4 regions of the Robertmurraya beringensis genome follow, and region 4 is predicted to be linked to each of the others. Evidence: predicted binding sites of a transcription regulator. Region 4 holds the regulator's gene; each other region holds the start of a gene.
What was found. The regulator Rex, encoded in region 4, represses fermentation and respiration genes when NADH is low (regulators of the CRP and FNR family bind a similar motif). The targets are predictions, from matches to a motif close to TTGTGAAATATTTCACAA.
Positions count from the first base shown of each region.

Region 1 (4,310 bases), on a different contig from region 4:
TTGTATATTCCATTCATCCTTCTCTACTTGAATAAGAAGTCTTCCTTCTCCCTCAACTAACGAGGCAAAGGCACCAGATTGTATATGCTCCGATGAGTCCTTTTTTTCAACTACGTCAGGTTTGCCACCATGTCCATGATGCTTAATTGTAGCTACAAATATATTTTGATTGGATAGTTCTTGTAGTAGTTTTTTAACAAATGTTGTTTTTCCACTGTTTTGAAAACCGACTACTTGGACAATGACGGGGTCTACCACGGCCATTCGCTACCTTCATGATCTTCTAGCAGTAAGACATCAACAATCGTATGGGCTTCATACCCTCTTGTTCCACCTGGTAGGATAATAAATGAATTGGCCCCAGCCAAACTCATCACGATATTTGATTTGTCTACTCCACTAGGTGCAGCCACTAACTTCCCATCAGTGATTGTTAATTTGCTCCTCACAAATCGAGTAAATGGATTTGCTTTTGGAAAATCAACTTCTAGAACTGCCTTTTCCCTTCTTAAATGTGGCTTCGGACAGTTTAACATGGTACGTATAATTGGTCTCGCAAATAACTCAAATCCTACATAACATGCAGAAGGATTTCCAGATAACCCAAATAAAATTTTCCCATCTAAATGCGCTACAGTGGTAACACTTCCAGGTCTCATAGCTACTTTATTAAAAAGGACATCCGCCCCTAATTTTTTATAAATTTGAGGCAAATAATCGAAGTCTCCAACCGAGACACCACCTGTAGTAATCAATAAATCAACCTCTTCTATAGCACTCTCTATCGATTCATAGCATAATTCGAAATCATCAGGAAGTTTCCCGAAATACTTTACTTCGGCCCCAGAACGCTCGATTTGAGCAATGATCATATGGGTATTAGAGTTTCGAATTTTCCCCGGCTGTAATTCATCCTCTACCTCAAGCAGTTCTGTACCAGTAGCAAATAAGCCAATTATTGGTTTTTTAGCAACAGGTACTTCCTTATAACCAAATGTTGCTAACATCGCTTGAATCCCAGGATTGATTTTCGTTCCTCTTTTTACAAGGACTTCTCCCTTTTTTGCATCCTCCCCAGCGAAAGAAACATTATCTCCTGGTTTATAAGATCGCTTAATGGACATATATGGTTGTCCGTTTTTCTCACTCGTTTTGGCAAGTTCTAACATAACAACTGCGTCACAATTCATAGGCATTTGTGCTCCTGTCATGATACGAACTGCCTGAAATTCACCAATTTCCTTATTTGAAACGTATCCTGCACCAATATGATCAACCACTTCGAATTCAACTGGATTGGAAAGCGAAGCTTCAGCTGAATCAACCGAACGAATAGCAAAACCATCATAAGGAGAACGATTGAAGTGAGGAACATCTGACGTGGCGACTAAATCCTCTGAAAGGAATCGGCCATAACTCTCGTTTATGGAAACTAATTCTTGTTTGCCACATATTGAATGCGACATCACTTTTTTTACTGCTTCACCAACTTGTATCGGCGTTCTTTTTTCTACCAATTAAATCAACTCCTACATGGTAAGGTCGTATGTATGTGTAATTATAAACATTTAAATAACTATAAAACAGGACTAACATCACTTAAACCTTATTTTAGCACTTCCCCTAACAATTTGAAGAAAATAGAGAACATTTAATTTGAAAGTGTGATTCACATCACCTTAAAAGAAGACAAAATCATTTATTCTTAGTTTGTAAATAAAACGTATTTTTGGAGGGCAATTAAAATGACATATCCATTTCAAACTGACTCATTAGTAAAAGATATAGTAAATGAATTTCCAAAAGCAGCAGACGTGTTTAAGAGAAACCGAATTGATTTTTGCTGTGGTGGGAATATTCCTTTAGAAGAAGCTGCTTCTGAAAAATCAGTAAACGCTAATGAAATTATTCAAGAGCTTCAACAGCTTTTTGATACGTATAAAGGAACTAAAGAAGATGTAGCCGTATGGACAGATTCAGCATCTGACGTAATTATTAACCATGTGATTGAACAATATCATCGTCCGTTAGAAGAAGAACTCGCTAACTTAAGTCCTTACGTAACAAAGGTGGCAAAGGTACATGGTGGACATCGTCCAGAATTGTTAAAGGTATACGAACTATTTTACGAACTAAAGAAAGAATTGCTTGAACACACAGCAAAAGAAGAAGAACTCGTATTTCCAATGCTACAAAAGCTTGATACTACAACTGGCGAAACTCGTAGCGAAATGATTAAAGAAATAACCGAATTAGAAAAAGAACATGATCATGCTGGAGCTATTCTAAAGGAATTAAGAGACATTACATCCGACTTCCAACCACCAATGGATGCATGTGGTACGTACCGTCTGGTTTACAAAAGACTTGAATTATTAGAAGAACAAACATTTATGCACGTTCACCTTGAAAACAATATTTTGTTCCCTAGATACATTGCGTAAGAAAAACAAAAACTACTTCACCGCCATGAAGTAGTTTTTATTTATCCCCCTATATAGGACATTTCAATTTTCTTTCTATTAGCTATTGTTTCTTCCGTTCTTTCATCGGAATAACGATCATTTCTTCTATTCCAAATGTCAGTAATTCTTTGTTCGATTTCCGAATCAGACACACCATTTCTCATAAAGTCACGAATATCGTGTCCGTTCCCATTAAACAAACAGGTAAAGAGCTGTCCATTAGCAGAAAGTCTCGAACGAGTACAGCTAGAGCAAAACGACTCAGACACAGAAGTAATAAATCCGACATCTACGTTTGAATCCTTGTAGCGATATCGCTTTGCAACTTCTCCAAAATAATCTGGATCAACTGGCTCTAACAAATAATGCTCATTCAATCGTTCATAAATTTCCTTTTTGGTCACAACGTCATCCATTTTCCATCCGTTTGTACTACCCACATCCATGTATTCAATAAAACGGAGTTGAAGTCCATTATCTTTACAAAATTGTGCCATAGGAACAATCTCTTGATCATTTAATCCCTTTTTAACAACCATATTCAGTTTGACACCAAGCCCTGCTTTTTGGGCCGCTTGAATTCCTTCTATTACAGGTCCAGTTTTCACTCCACGACCATTAATCTCACCAAAAAGCTCGTCATTCAAACTATCAAGACTTACATTTACCCTCTTTAGACCAGCAGCCTTTAATTCCTCGGCATACTTTGGCAAAAGAACACCGTTCGTTGTTAAGCCAATATCTTTTAAGCCATTTATTTTAGAGAGCTTCTCAACTAGCAAAGGAAGCTGTTTTCGAAGGAGAGGCTCTCCACCTGTGAGACGTATTTTTTCCACTCCAAGTCCCACAAAAATATGAGCCAAACGCTCAATTTCTTCATAGCTAAGTAATTCTTTTTTAGGTAAAAAAGCAAAATCGGGACCGAATATCTCTGCTGGCATGCAGTACTGACACCGGAAATTGCATCGATCGATAACCGATATTCTTAAATCTCGTAACGGACGGTTTAATTGATCAGTAATTTTATTCATGATAATCAACTCCATCGCAAGAGTATCTTGCATGCATTGTAGTATATCTTATTATAACGGTAAATCACTTTACAACATAACTATTTTATTAAACGTGAACATATTGTTACATCATGGGTGAAGTTATTGACAACAATTCTTATTACCCTCATTGTAGATGATAGAATCATTACTGTCTAAAAAAGGGTGAATCAGGATGTCAGCAGTGGTAAAAGAGACACATTCAATAGAGATAAAAGAACTTCTTCATCTGGCTGACCGCCGTTTTATTGGAGAGAAAAATACTTTTATCTTTCAAGAAGGAATGGAAGCAGAGGAAATGTACGTCATTCTGTCAGGGAAGGTACAGATTAGTAAAATTACATCCGATGGCAGAGAGCTATCTTTACGAATTTGCGGTAAAAATGATATTTGTGGAGAACTAACCCTTTTTACTCATTCCCCTAAATATTTGCTTAGCGCTAGAGTACTTGAAGATGCAGAAATCGTTGCAATAAATAAGGATGTCCTTGAGAAAGAAATCTTTCAAAACAGTTCTCTTGCCCTAGAGTTTTTAAAATGGATGAGCGATCATTTTAGAAAAACGCAAACGAAGTTCCGTGATCTCGTATTAAACGGAAAGAAAGGCGCATTATACTCGACTTTGATCCGTATGACAAATAGTTATGGTGTAGAGATACAAAACGGAATCCTTATCGATCTTCCACTAACGAACCAAGAACTTGCCAATTTTTGTGGAACTTCCCGTGAAAGTACCAATCGCATCTTAAATGAACTAAAAAAAGAGCAAATTATATCTATAAAAAAGAGCAAA
Region 1 covers NZ_JBHLUU010000022.1:139,346-143,655, reverse strand. The annotation lists gene mobB (molybdopterin-guanine dinucleotide biosynthesis protein B) at 1-264, opposite strand, end outside; gene ACFFHF_RS07750 (molybdopterin-binding protein) at 252-1,517, opposite strand; gene ric (iron-sulfur cluster repair di-iron protein) at 1,746-2,444, shown strand; gene moaA (GTP 3',8-cyclase MoaA) at 2,486-3,496, opposite strand; gene ACFFHF_RS07735 (Crp/Fnr family transcriptional regulator) at 3,693-4,310, shown strand, end outside.
Region 1: ric (iron-sulfur cluster repair di-iron protein) is a predicted target of Rex. The motif match lies at 1,551-1,568, and genes of this name have one in related genera.

Region 2 (4,310 bases), on a different contig from region 4:
TTCAAAAATAAGGTTCTTTTCTATTAGTATGTAAACTCCGAAGTTGATTCCATCATTTAACATTAATATCATATCTCACAGGTGTCATTCCTGCAAATATGTTGACAATCTATCATATCATGGAGATAGGTAAAAGTAAAAATCTCAACTCTAACAGCACCATTAAAAATATGGTAAAATTTAGACATATCACAATGAAAGTAAGGAGGACTTTTATGGAGTATGGACTACTTATCATTGCCTATTTACTAGGTTCCATTCCGACTGCCTTATTAGTTGGAAAGTGGCTCTTTCAAGTGGATATTCGAACGCTCGGTAGTAACAATCCAGGTGCGACCAATACCATAAGGGTTCTTGGGAAAAAGGCTGGATTCATTGTTCTTCTTGTCGATGTTGGCAAAGGGGCTGTTGCGACGTATTTACCCATTCTGTTTCATTCCGATCTAGATCCTCTATATACAGGCTTAATGGCGGTAATCGGTCATTGTTTTCCGATCTTTGCAGGGTTTCGCGGAGGAAAAGCGATCGCAACCACTGCTGGTTTTTTAATTGTTTACCATCCTTTTTTATTTCTGATTACTTTTCTTACCTTTTTCACCGTGATTTTTGTATCAAAATATGTATTTCTTGGATCAATCTCGGTTGGCTTTGCCATGCTGATATTTTCCCTTTTTGAGGAAGGCTATCATACCGATCTTATATTTTTCTTATTCTTACTTCTGCTTTTCTTTTTGCACCGCTCCAATATCAGGAATTATATGAATGATACGGAGTTAAAAATTAATGACAAAAAACTTAAGGACGATCGAATTCCTCCTAAACCTATAAAATGAAGCTCAAAAAATTCAATCAAACGTTTGATTGAATTTTTTTAATTATTTTCACCAAATGAATTATTATTCTCAAGATAGAACTGATACTTTCTGAGAAAAGCTTTATTGTTACCCCTTTCATGATTTATTTCGGCTAAAAAAATATCGTCTCGTTCGCATAATAATGATAGAATATTGCATATATTTTTATGATTATTCTTTTACTATAATAAAGGAGGAAACCTATTTGTCGAATGAATTTTACCAAGCCATCTCCATTACCATCTACATGGCGGGGATGCTACTAATTGGTTGGTATTCTTATAGAAAAACAAGTAATCTGACGGATTATATGTTAGGCGGGCGCTCACTAGGTCCTGCCGTAACCGCCCTAAGTGCCGGTGCAGCCGACATGAGTGGTTGGCTATTAATGGGGTTACCTGGAGCCATTTATGTTAATGGCATGGTCGATGCCTGGATTGCCATCGGACTTACCATTGGAGCCTACCTCAACTGGGTTCTTGTTGCTCCAAGACTTCGTTCTTATACTCAAGTGGCAAACGACTCGATTACGATTCCTGGTTACTTAGAGAATCGATTTAAAGATCAAACGAAGCTGCTTCGAATCGTGTCTGGTCTTGTTATTCTCGTTTTCTTTACGTTTTATGTTTCTTCCGGAATGGTCTCAGGGGGCGTATTTTTCCAGAGCTCTTTCGGCGTAAGCTATCATACCGGTTTACTGATCGTATCTGCAGTTGTGGTGGCCTATACCTTATTTGGTGGGTTCTTGGCCGTAAGTTATACCGACTTTATTCAAGGACTTATGATGCTCCTTGCACTTATTTTTGTCCCTATTATTGGGGTATTTGCCACAGGTGGACCTTCTGAAACGTTTGAAACGGTTCGACTCGTGAATCCAAACTTCTTGGATTTATTAAAAGGTGCTAGCTTCATCGGAGTTGTGTCGGCTATGGCATGGGGATTAGGATACTTTGGCCAGCCACATATAATCGTACGTTTTATGGCCATCACCACCGTTAAAGAAATAAAGAGTGCCCGCCGTATTGGGATGACATGGATGATTTTCTCTCTACTCGGAACCATCCTTACAGCGATGATTGGGATTGCGTATTTTAAAAAGAATCCTGAGTTAACCCTTTCTAATCCAGAAGCCGTCTTTATTGAACTTGGACAATACTTGTTCCATCCGATCATTGCCGGTTTCCTATTAGCTGCAGTCTTAGCCGCGATCATGAGCACGATTTCATCTCAGCTCATTGTAACTTCAAGTGCTCTTATTGAAGATTTGTACAAAGTGTTATTAAAGAAAGAAGCGACCGACAAACATTATGTATTATTAGGAAGATTAGCTGTATTAACCGTGGCTGTTGTTGCCCTTTTATTAGCTCTAGATCAAGACAATACGATTCTTTCACTTGTTGCCTATGCTTGGGCAGGATTTGGCGCGTCCTTTGGTCCTGTTATTATTCTCAGTCTCTTCTGGAAAAAGATGACGAACTGGGGAGCCATTTCAGGTATTATCACCGGTGCCATTACGGTAATTCTATGGAAACAAGCTGAGGGCGGAATTTTTGACTTATACGAAATTGTTCCTGGCTTCCTCCTCAATGCAATCGTTGCGATTATCGTAAGCATCCTTACATTTAAACAAAACGATCAAATTGAAAAAGAATTTAATGAAAGTATCGCGTTATTAAAAGAAGAGAAATAATTTTCAAACAACTCATTCGACAGCGAATGGGTTGTTTTTTTGTCGGAAATATTCTTTTCCTGGGAAATACAGGCTTATTTCCAGAGAACTTGTCTAATCCTGTTGTTCATAAAAGTGACATAGTTCACACTTCGGTCAATAAGCTTTTAACAAACTGTGAACGATTGTTTTTCCCTATGGTTATTACTATGGTCACATCGTATATTATGAGTGTAATCATCAATTAAATCCTTTTTGAAAGGCGGAATCATTTATGTTTAATCAATTTTTAAGAGAAAACAAGATTTCTGCAGCTCTTCTTACTCTATTACGTGTGTATCTCGGCTACGCTTGGATGACAGCAGGCTGGGGAAAAATAACTGGCGGGTTTGATGCTGCTGGATTTTTAAAAGGTTCAATTGCAAACCCTGTCGCTGGTCCAGATGGAATTGTGTATGGCTGGTATGTATCTTTCCTTGAAGGTGTAGCACTGCCAAACGTGGATCTATTTAATTTCCTTGTACCTTGGGGCGAGTTTTTAGTAGGATTAGGCTTAATTCTTGGGTGCTTTACGAGTGCAGCGATGTTCTTCGGTTTAGTCATGAACTTCTCTTTCATGCTTGCAGGTACAGTATCTCATAACCCAACAGATATATTAATGGGTGTGATTATTCTAACAGCTGGATTTAACGCTGGTCGTTACGGCTTAGATTACTATGTCGTTCCTTACCTTCGCAAAGCCATCTTCAAAAAAGAAGAACGCCCGATAAAAGAAATGGCTTAAGTTAACCATTTGTTCAATAAGTTTCGACTAATTTGTGAACTATTTCACATAACTATTCTTTTCACTATCACAAGATTGTATATTATGAGTGTAATCATTAATAAAATTCATTTTGAAAGGCGGAATCATTTATGTTTAATCAATTTTTAAGAGAAAATAAGATTTCTGCAGCACTTCTTACTCTATTACGTGTATATCTCGGTTATGCTTGGATGACAGCAGGTTGGGGAAAAATAACTGGCGGTGGATTTGATGCTGCTGGATTTTTAAAAGGTTCTATCGCTAACCCTGTTGCTGGTCCAGATGGAATTGTGTATGGCTGGTATGTATCTTTCCTTGAAGGTGTGGCACTACCGAACGTGGAACTATTTAACTTCCTTGTACCTTGGGGCGAGTTTCTAGTAGGTTTAGGATTAATTCTTGGGTGCTTTACAAGTGCAGCAATGTTCTTCGGTCTAGTCATGAACTTCTCTTTCATGTTAGCAGGTACCGTATCTCATAACCCTACAGACATACTAATGGGTGTAATCATTCTTACTGCCGGATTCAATGCAGGACGTTACGGCTTAGACTACTATGTGGTTCCTTTCCTTCGCAAAACGGTTTTCAAAAAAGGCGCAGATCTTCTTCAACAAAAAGCATAAATATAACGAGATTCCCTTGCTTCCAGTTTATCAAAGCTTAATAAATAAAGGTCATTACAAATTAGTCGAATATCTGTAATGGCCTTACTTTTGTTATGACAAAATAATCTACAAGAATAGGATGATGTCCCTTTATAGGGTGGTATAGATAACTGTTGAAATTACTCCTATAAGAAAAGACCAACCCTATTTTAGTGAATAGGGTTGGTTTTAAATATTTAGAGTCTATTTTACGAGTATATGATATTCCCAGGGTTCCAAATCAAATGCTTGTTTATTTTGAAAACTAACGGCTTCCTTTGAAGGAAACAAACGATAATTACCGACAGACTTTGAGTCTACAGTCACACTGCCGGAAA
Region 2 covers NZ_JBHLUU010000116.1:14,971-19,280, forward strand. The annotation lists gene plsY (glycerol-3-phosphate 1-O-acyltransferase PlsY) at 216-833, shown strand; gene putP (sodium/proline symporter PutP) at 1,060-2,544, shown strand; gene ACFFHF_RS17795 (DoxX family protein) at 2,798-3,307, shown strand; gene ACFFHF_RS17800 (DoxX family membrane protein) at 3,439-3,951, shown strand; gene ACFFHF_RS17805 (alpha-amylase family glycosyl hydrolase) at 4,177-4,310, opposite strand, start outside.
Region 2: ACFFHF_RS17800 (DoxX family membrane protein) is a predicted target of Rex. The motif match lies at 3,340-3,357, and genes of this name have one in related genera.

Region 3 (4,310 bases), on a different contig from region 4:
CTAAACCAGAAATAAACATTGGGAAGAATGTTACACAAACGCTGATAGAGATGAACCAGAATGACCATTTTCCTAATCGTTCATTCAAAATAAAGCCGAACATTTTTGGCCACCAATAAAAGAGTCCTGCAATCATCGCAAAAACCACACCTGGAATTATAACTAAATGGAAGTGAGCAACTAAGAACATAGTATTATGATATTGGTAGTCAGCACTAGCCATCCCAAGCATAACACCTGTTACACCACCGATAGTAAAAATCGGAATAAAGCCTAATGTGTATAGCATTGGTGTTGTAAAAACAATCTTTCCTTTTCTAAGGGTAAATAACCAGTTGAAAATCTTAACACCAGTCGGTACCGCAATAGCCATGGTTGTAATAGAAAAAATACTATTAACAAAAGCTCCTTGACCCATTGTGAAGAAATGGTGAACCCAAACTAAGAATGATAGTGCAGAAATAGCTACCATAGAGATAACCATTGATTTATACCCATAAAGATTACGTCTTGCAAAAGTTGAAATGATTTCACTATATATCCCAAAAGCCGGTAGGATTAATATATAAACTTCCGGATGTCCCCAAACCCAGAACAGGTTCGCCCAAAGCATATCCATACCACCATTGGACATTGAAAAGAAGTTAGCACCAAACAGACGATCAAACGTTCCCATTGCAAGAGCAACAGTCAAAACTGGAAAGGCAAAAACGATGATTAGATTTGTAATCAAAGCAGACCATGTGAACATTGGCATTTTCATCAATGTCATTCCAGGCGCTCTCATTTTAAGAATGGTCGTAATAAAGTTAATACCTGTTATTAACGTTCCTAGACCAGAAATTTGAAGAGCAATCATATAATAGTTCGTTCCTACAGATTTACTAAATTCATTACCTGCTAAAGGGAAAATAGATGTCCAGGTTGAATCTGGTGAACCACCGATAACAAACGAAATGTTAAATAACATTGCTCCGAAAAAATATAACCAAAAACTTACTGCATTTAATCTAGGGAAGGCCACGTCACGAGCACCAATTTGTAATGGTACTACGAAGTTCATAAAAAACATAATGAAAGCCATAGCCATAAATATAATCATCACAACTCCGTGAGTGGTGAATATTTCATTATACTCTTGTGCACCTAACAATTTGTTATCAGGTACAGCAGTTTGAGCACGCATCATAATCGCATCTACTCCGCCTCGGAATAACATCAATAAGGCAGAAACTAAATACATTATACCGATTCGTTTATGGTCAACAGTTGTTAACCAGTTTTGCCATAGATACCCCCATTTTTTAAAATAGGTTAACCCAACAACAATGGCAATCATAGTAAGTACAATGGCTGCCATCGATGCATATATTGTTGGACCTGGATTAGGTACGGCAAATCGATCAAAGAAATCCATACTTTTTTTGACCCCTTTCAGGAATAATATTGCTTATTGCTCTTCATAAAAACTAACGTTGAGCTAGTGAGAGTTAATTATTAATGATTCATGTTGCTATGATCAGAATTCCCTTCAGATGAATCTGAGTCAGATTGATCTGCTTTTTCTGGGTCTGTTTCGTTATTTTCAGTAGAACCACCATTATGATGAGCTGCCGGAGGTGGCGAAAACTCTAAATGTGTTCCAGTGTAGGTCGACTGTCCAAGGTGGCCTGGTTTTAATAATTCGTTAAACTTTTCTTCTGTAAGAGGTTCAGCAGTTTCTTTAACTTCCTTTACCCACTCATCATATTCCTCAGAAGTCATTGCCTGAACGTTGAACGTTTGTTCAGCAAATCCTTCTCCAGTAAACGAAGCGTTTCGACCCATATATTCACCAGGAACATCAGCTGCTAAATTCAAGGTATTTACCATTCCAGACATTGCGTATTTCTGACCTCCAAGCTGTGGTATCCAGAAACTCGCAATTGGCCCATAAGAATATAGTTTAAACTGAACCGGACGATCCGTCGGAATAAAGAGATAGTTAACCGTTTCAATATTTTCCTCTGGGTAACTAAAATGCCATTTCCAATTAGATGCAGAAGCATAAATAACTAATGGCTCTTCTTCATATCCCTTTGGGACATCCTCCACTTCATAGGTTGACTTAACCGTAATAAACGAAAGGAAAGCAACGATTAAGATTGGAATAGATGTCCAAAGAATTTCTAATTTAATACTTCCTTCAATATGAGGTGGTTCATAATCTTCCCTTTGTTTAGAAGCACGATATTTCCTAACTATATACACAAAGAGTGTGAAGACTACAATTACGACAATAGCCATTGTCCAAATCGAAATCATTATAACATCGGATGTTGTACGACCTTGAGGTCCTTTCGGGTCTAAAACGAGAAGCGGTTCACATCCCGTTAACACAGTGGCAATAGTGAAAATTAACGAAAATAATGCCAATTTCATTTTCATAGAGGTACCCCTTTCTTTAAATATTTTCATCATTTTAATAAGTGCACATATATTCATAGATATCTCTGCTTACATGCGCATTTCTTCACAAAGAAATAGTTAGATATACAAATAAGAATTTATGCATTTATAATAATATCATTAGTTTAGTAGAATAAATGTGACAATATTAAAAAGGATTTTTTTTCAAGTTTTTTGTATTTTTTTCCAAACAATCCGTTGATTCTTATAGGATCCCATGATAATTCACCTCAATTTGATTCGAATTTTTGGCAATTGTATTACAAAACAACCAATGATATTATTTTAATATCAAAATTGTAAAAACTGAGGTGAGTTATCTGAATAAAATAATTACCACTCTAGTATTTAGTACAATAGTTATTACGGGTTGTTCATCCTTAGAGAGTCAAGAAAATGAACAAGAGCAACCACCTAGCAAATCTGAACAAGTTCAACCAAAGTTAGAGTATACAATGGGAAGTAATGATTGGTCTGTAGTTACTAATTTAACAGACAATCCCAAAATTTTAGAAGCCTATCAATTTGCAGTTGAACATCCAGAAGTTTTGGATTACATGCCATGTTATTGTGGTTGTTATGAAGAAGACGGACATACAAGCAATACAAACTGCTTTGTGGATTCAGTACAAGGTGATGTAGCCCTTTTAGATACCATGGGCTTTGGCTGAGGTGTCTGTGTGGATATCGCCCGTGAGGCGAAACTAGAATATGAAAAAGGAACAGATTTAAAAACCATTCGTGAAAACATTGACAAAAAATATGAAGGTTTAGGTACACCAGCTACACCTACTCCAATGCCTAAAGGTTAATGAATAAGACCGGCAGCTTCAAAGCTGCCGGTCTTATTCATTATCAACCTTGTATATTCCTTTTCATCTATTATTTAACTTGGAACTCGACTTTTGGCATATTATGCATCCCTCTTGCCGTAACATGTGCAATTACAAAATAAAGACCAGGTTCGGTAAAAGTCTTCTTGATGTAATATTCACCTTCTTTTTTATCTAACTCTCCTTCTACTTTTACATGTTCCTGATCAGATTGACCTTCTTTCCAAATTTCAAACTGCATCTCGTCAGCATCTTTTACTATATCTTCTCCTTGTGTAATTTTAGCTTGAATAATTACTTCCTCATTGACTTTTAGTTCATCAGGGATAGTTTCAACCGTAACCTCAATTATTTCAGGGACCTCATCATTAATTTGAGTTTCAACGTTGTTATTACAACCAACCAGAAAAAATAATATGGCCAATAAATAGGTTCCGAATTTCGCCATAAAAAAGCTCACCTCTACACTTTTTACTTTAATAAATTTACTTAAATTAATTTTATCATATATAGAAGTTGTCATTGTGACAAATATACGTCATTATTTCCAATAGTTAGATCTATATTGGGTATTTTGAGGATCGCTCTTTTTACAAATGAATTTGTATAAACTAATAACTGATTAATGAAAACAAAACACAAAAAGGCTGATTGAGATATTCTCAATTCAGCCTTTTTGTGTTTTATTTTTGATTATTAACTTCCTGGGTATCCTCTTTATTATAATCATAATTAGATCTATCCACAGGAGTAAAGTTTTCTGGAGTATAGAACCTTAACAAATCTCCGTTTACTACTCTATCGGATTCCTCTAATTTAAGTTCTACATTTTTTTTATATTCCTTTGCAAGCACTAACTTATCTTCAAGAAGCAACTCAAGGCCAGTCTTCGAGTCATAATATTTACCCTCTATGGATGAAACTTCTGGACTTACAAAGTCACCATTTCGAAACGGAATAACTTCATTATGAGTTTCTGATAATAGGTCTGTTCCAAATTGTATATAATTTTTTGTATCAATTCCAAGT
Region 3 covers NZ_JBHLUU010000121.1:57,461-61,770, reverse strand. The annotation lists gene qoxB (cytochrome aa3 quinol oxidase subunit I) at 1-1,417, opposite strand, end outside; gene qoxA (cytochrome aa3 quinol oxidase subunit II) at 1,498-2,427, opposite strand; gene ACFFHF_RS19755 (PCYCGC motif-containing (lipo)protein) at 2,769-3,260, shown strand; gene ACFFHF_RS19750 (FixH family protein) at 3,331-3,729, opposite strand; gene ltaS (lipoteichoic acid synthase) at 3,965-4,310, opposite strand, start outside.
Region 3: qoxA (cytochrome aa3 quinol oxidase subunit II) is a predicted target of Rex. The motif match lies at 2,501-2,518, and genes of this name have one in related genera.

Region 4 (4,310 bases):
GCCAATGCTAACATTGGAGCCGTAATGAACTTGTCCTTCTACCGGTTGTAACGTACCTTGGATGGTTTTGAGTAAGGTTGATTTTCCAATCCCATTTGGTCCAACTAAGGCAACGGAATCTCCTCTAGTAATTCGGAGGGAAAGTTCCTCAGCTATTCGTTCATCATGATAACCAACTGCTAGGGAGTGGACATTTAACACTTCATTGCCACTTTGCTTTTCAATATCAAAACCGAAGGAGGCGGACTTTTCATCTCCAAGAGGTTTGTCCATAACTTGCATTCTCTCAAGCGTCTTCCTTCTACTTTGGGCTCGCTTGGTGGTCGATGCACGAGCAAGATTTTTTTGAATAAAGTCCTGTAGTTTGGCTATTTCATCTTGTTGTTTCTCGTATTGTTTGAGATCACGCTCGTAGTTTTCGGCTTTTTGTTCAAGATAAGAGCTGTAGTTTCCTGAGAATTTGCTGATTTGATTCCTAGAAATTTCGTACACTTGATTGACCACTTTGTCTAAAAAGTAGCGATCGTGGGATACGATTAAGATGGCACCTGAGTAGCCAGTAAGATATTGCTCTAGCCAAGACAACGTATCGATATCTAAATGGTTGGTAGGTTCGTCCAAGATAAGAATATCAGGCTTGGTTAATAACAACTTCGCAAGAGCTAAACGAGTTTTCTGGCCACCACTTAAGCTATCAATTTTCGTAGAGTAATCGAATGAGTGGAAGTTCAAGCCATGTAGGACAGAACGTATATCTGACTCGTACTGGTAGCCCCCATTCTCCTTAAACTCATTTTGGAGATGGTCATATTCCTTGATTGTTCGCTCGTACAAAGTAGCATCTTCAAATACGGTAGGATCAGCCATTTTTTCCTCAAGCTTACGAAGTTCCCGCTCTTGTTTCATGACATGTTCAAACACGGTAAGCATTTCTTCCCAAATGGATAATCCGGAAACAAGACCTGTGTTCTGAGCCAAGTACCCGATCGTTACATGTTTGGGCTTGATTAAATCACCTGATTCATAGGAAAGGTGATCGGCAATAATCTTGAGTAATGTAGATTTCCCGGCCCCGTTTCTACCTACTAAGGCAATACGGTCTCTTGTTTGAACTTCTAGTTTTATATTCGATAAAATAAGGTCAGCCCCATAAGACTTGGAAAGCTGGTTTACTTGTAGTAGTATCATTGATTTCACCTCTATACTTCTACGGTTAGTGTATCGCATTCAATACGGATGAGCAATGATATGAGTTGTGAACTATGTTACAATGTTTTCACACAAAATGAGGAAAATAGTGTATGATTTTGAAAGAGGTGTATAATAGATGTCAGAGTTCACTCATTTTAATAAAGAAGGCAGAGCAAAAATGGTAGATGTGAGTGATAAGCCCGAAACGGTACGGACGGCCATTGCCCACTCTAGTATCACAGTTAATCAAGAGATATATGATCGAATCACACATAACCAAATGAAAAAGGGGGATGTGTTAGCAGTCGCACAGGTTGCAGCTGTTATGGCTAGTAAAAAAACATGGGATATTATTCCAATGTGTCACCCTATTCCACTCACAGGTGTTGATATTTCTTTTGATTGGGAATCAGATAACAATTGCCATACTCTACATATTTCTGCTAGTGTAAAGACAAAAGGGAATACAGGTGTAGAAATGGAAGCGTTAACAGCTGCTTCTGTTTGCGCGCTTACCGTGTATGATATGTGTAAAGCAGTAGATAAAGGAATGGTTATCGGGAAAACATACCTGGTTGAAAAGACAGGTGGTAAAAACGGTGACTTTAAGAGAGAAGAGAGACTATATTAGTTAAAGGTAGAAGGTAGGGGAAGAACGATGAGTAATGAATCAATGAAAATCCCACAAGCAACGGCGAAAAGACTACCATTGTATTATCGCTTTTTAAATAGTTTACACTCATCAGGAAAGCAACGCGTTTCATCGGCTGAACTAAGTGAGGCGGTGAAGGTCGATTCTGCAACAATCCGAAGAGATTTTTCATACTTTGGAGCCTTAGGTAAAAAGGGATACGGTTACAATGTAAACTATTTATTATCCTTTTTCCGTAAAACACTCGACCAAGATGAATTAACGAAGGTTGCGTTAATTGGGGTCGGGAATCTTGGGACAGCATTTTTAAACTATAACTTCTTAAAGAATAATAATACCAAAATTGCGGTTGCATTTGATGTGATAGAAGAGAAGGTAGGCACAAAAATTGGTGAAGTGCCCGTCTACCATATGGATGATCTAGAAGAAGTTATTGAAAAAGAAGACATTCAGGTCGCGATATTAACGGTTCCAGCACCGGTTGCACAATCCATTACCGATCGAATGGTTCAAGGATCGGTGAGAGGCATTTTAAACTTTACCCCGGCCCGATTAACGGTTCCCTCATCCATCAGGGTTCACCATATTGATCTGGCTATTGAGTTACAGTCACTGGTGTACTTTTTAAAGCATTATTCAATGGATGAAGAAATGGTAGAAGAATAAACAGTAAGCCGCCCCTTAGTGGAGCGGCTATTTCTTTTGCTCTTTCTTGATCTCTTTAATTTTAAAATGTAAAAGAATCATCCGAATGCCTGAACCAATATCAAAGGTCGCTAGCAAGACAAGCAGGTAGGTGAAAAAGCCCCACTCTCCATTTTGCTGTAAGTCCTGTATGGCAAACACTGTGAACAGAGCACCTAAGATGATGTATATAATTCCTGAAAATAAAGGTGACTGTCTCATAAGAAGAATCCTCCAATAAAGCTTTGCATTTGTTCTGCTTGTTTGATTAATTTTTCTAAGTCTTCCTTAAATACGGATTGCACAAGAACAACGAACGTATTCATCGATACGTGAGCAACGATCGGAACGAGAATCCGATTGGTTTTTACATACAAATACGCAAAGGTGAATCCCATTGCGGAATAAAGTAGAGTGTGCTCCGGCTCCATATGGGCAAAAGAAAAAATAACGGAGCTAAGCAAGGCTGATAGAAAAAAGTTAAATCGCTTATAAAAAGCCCCAAAAATGATCTTACGAAAAACAATTTCTTCTAATATAGGACCAATCACTGAGCTCACGACAATCATAATAGGAAAGGACTCAATGATGCGTAGAATCTGTTGCGTATTTTCAGAACCAACATCAATACCAATCAAACGTTCAATATTTGCAGCAAAGGCTTGGGCAAATAGGGCAAGAAAGACACCTGTGATAGACCAAAGGATCGATCGGCCTAAGCTGGCTCCGCTTCTTACTTCATTTGTGTTTACCATCTCATTACGCAACAACATCAGGACAATCACAAGTGTGAGCGAAAAGCTTATGACAAGCCAAGTGACCCCTGCGAACCCTTGAGAGTGATGGGTTTCAAAACCAATCAGTTCTAGTATCAGAGAGGTGATAGGGACACCAATAAAGCTTGAAAGCTGCATAGCAATATAAGCAATTAATATAATCCAATATTCACGTTTCAAAACAAGTCTCCTTTTCCATCCAATATAGTTATTCTACTCGTAAACATCAGGTTGTATCAAATAAGAAGAATTATCGTCCGTATTTTAGCATTATATGGATAGAATAGGTGGAAAAGTACATACTTAGTAAGGTTGTACAATTAACAAGTTATGGGGGGACTTTTACAAAAAATTTATAAAAAAAAGCGGTTTCTCGCTTGCAAAAAAGGTAGAGATTCATTAATATAATAGTTGTGTTAGCACTCTAGTTAAGTGAGTGCTAATAATAAAAATCTTTCATATATTTGAGGAGGTTGTTTCACTTGTTAAAGCCACTAGGTGATCGCATTGTAATTGAGCTAGTTGAAACGGAAGAAAAAACGGCAAGCGGTATTGTACTACCAGACTCTGCTAAAGAGAAGCCTCAAGAAGGCAAAGTAGTTGCTGTCGGCACTGGCCGCGTACTTGAAAGCGGTGAGCGTGTAGCTCTTGAAGTTTCTGTGGACGACCGCATTATCTTCTCAAAATACGCTGGCACAGAAGTGAAGTACGAAGGAAAAGAGTACTTAATTCTACGTGAAAACGATATTCTTGCTATTCTTGGATAAGAGTAGAGATTTTCTTATTTAAAAACTAAACGAAGACAGAATAGATTGAAAAAACTCGAGGAGGGTATTTTACAATGGCTAAAGAAATTAAGTTTAGTGAAGACGCACGCCGCTCGATGCTTCGTGGGGTAGATGCACTTGCAAATGCGGTAAAAGTAACATTAGGACCAAAAGGACGTAACGTGGTTCTTGAAAAGAAATTCGGTTCACCACTTATTACAAACGATGGTGTAACGATTG
Region 4 covers NZ_JBHLUU010000101.1:23,458-27,767, reverse strand. The annotation lists gene ACFFHF_RS14240 (ABC-F family ATP-binding cassette domain-containing protein) at 1-1,188, opposite strand, end outside; gene moaC (cyclic pyranopterin monophosphate synthase MoaC) at 1,328-1,822, shown strand; gene ACFFHF_RS14230 (redox-sensing transcriptional repressor Rex) at 1,850-2,509, shown strand; gene ACFFHF_RS14225 (YdiK family protein) at 2,537-2,749, opposite strand; gene ACFFHF_RS14220 (CPBP family glutamic-type intramembrane protease) at 2,746-3,483, opposite strand; gene groES (co-chaperone GroES) at 3,786-4,070, shown strand; gene groL (chaperonin GroEL) at 4,145-4,310, shown strand, end outside.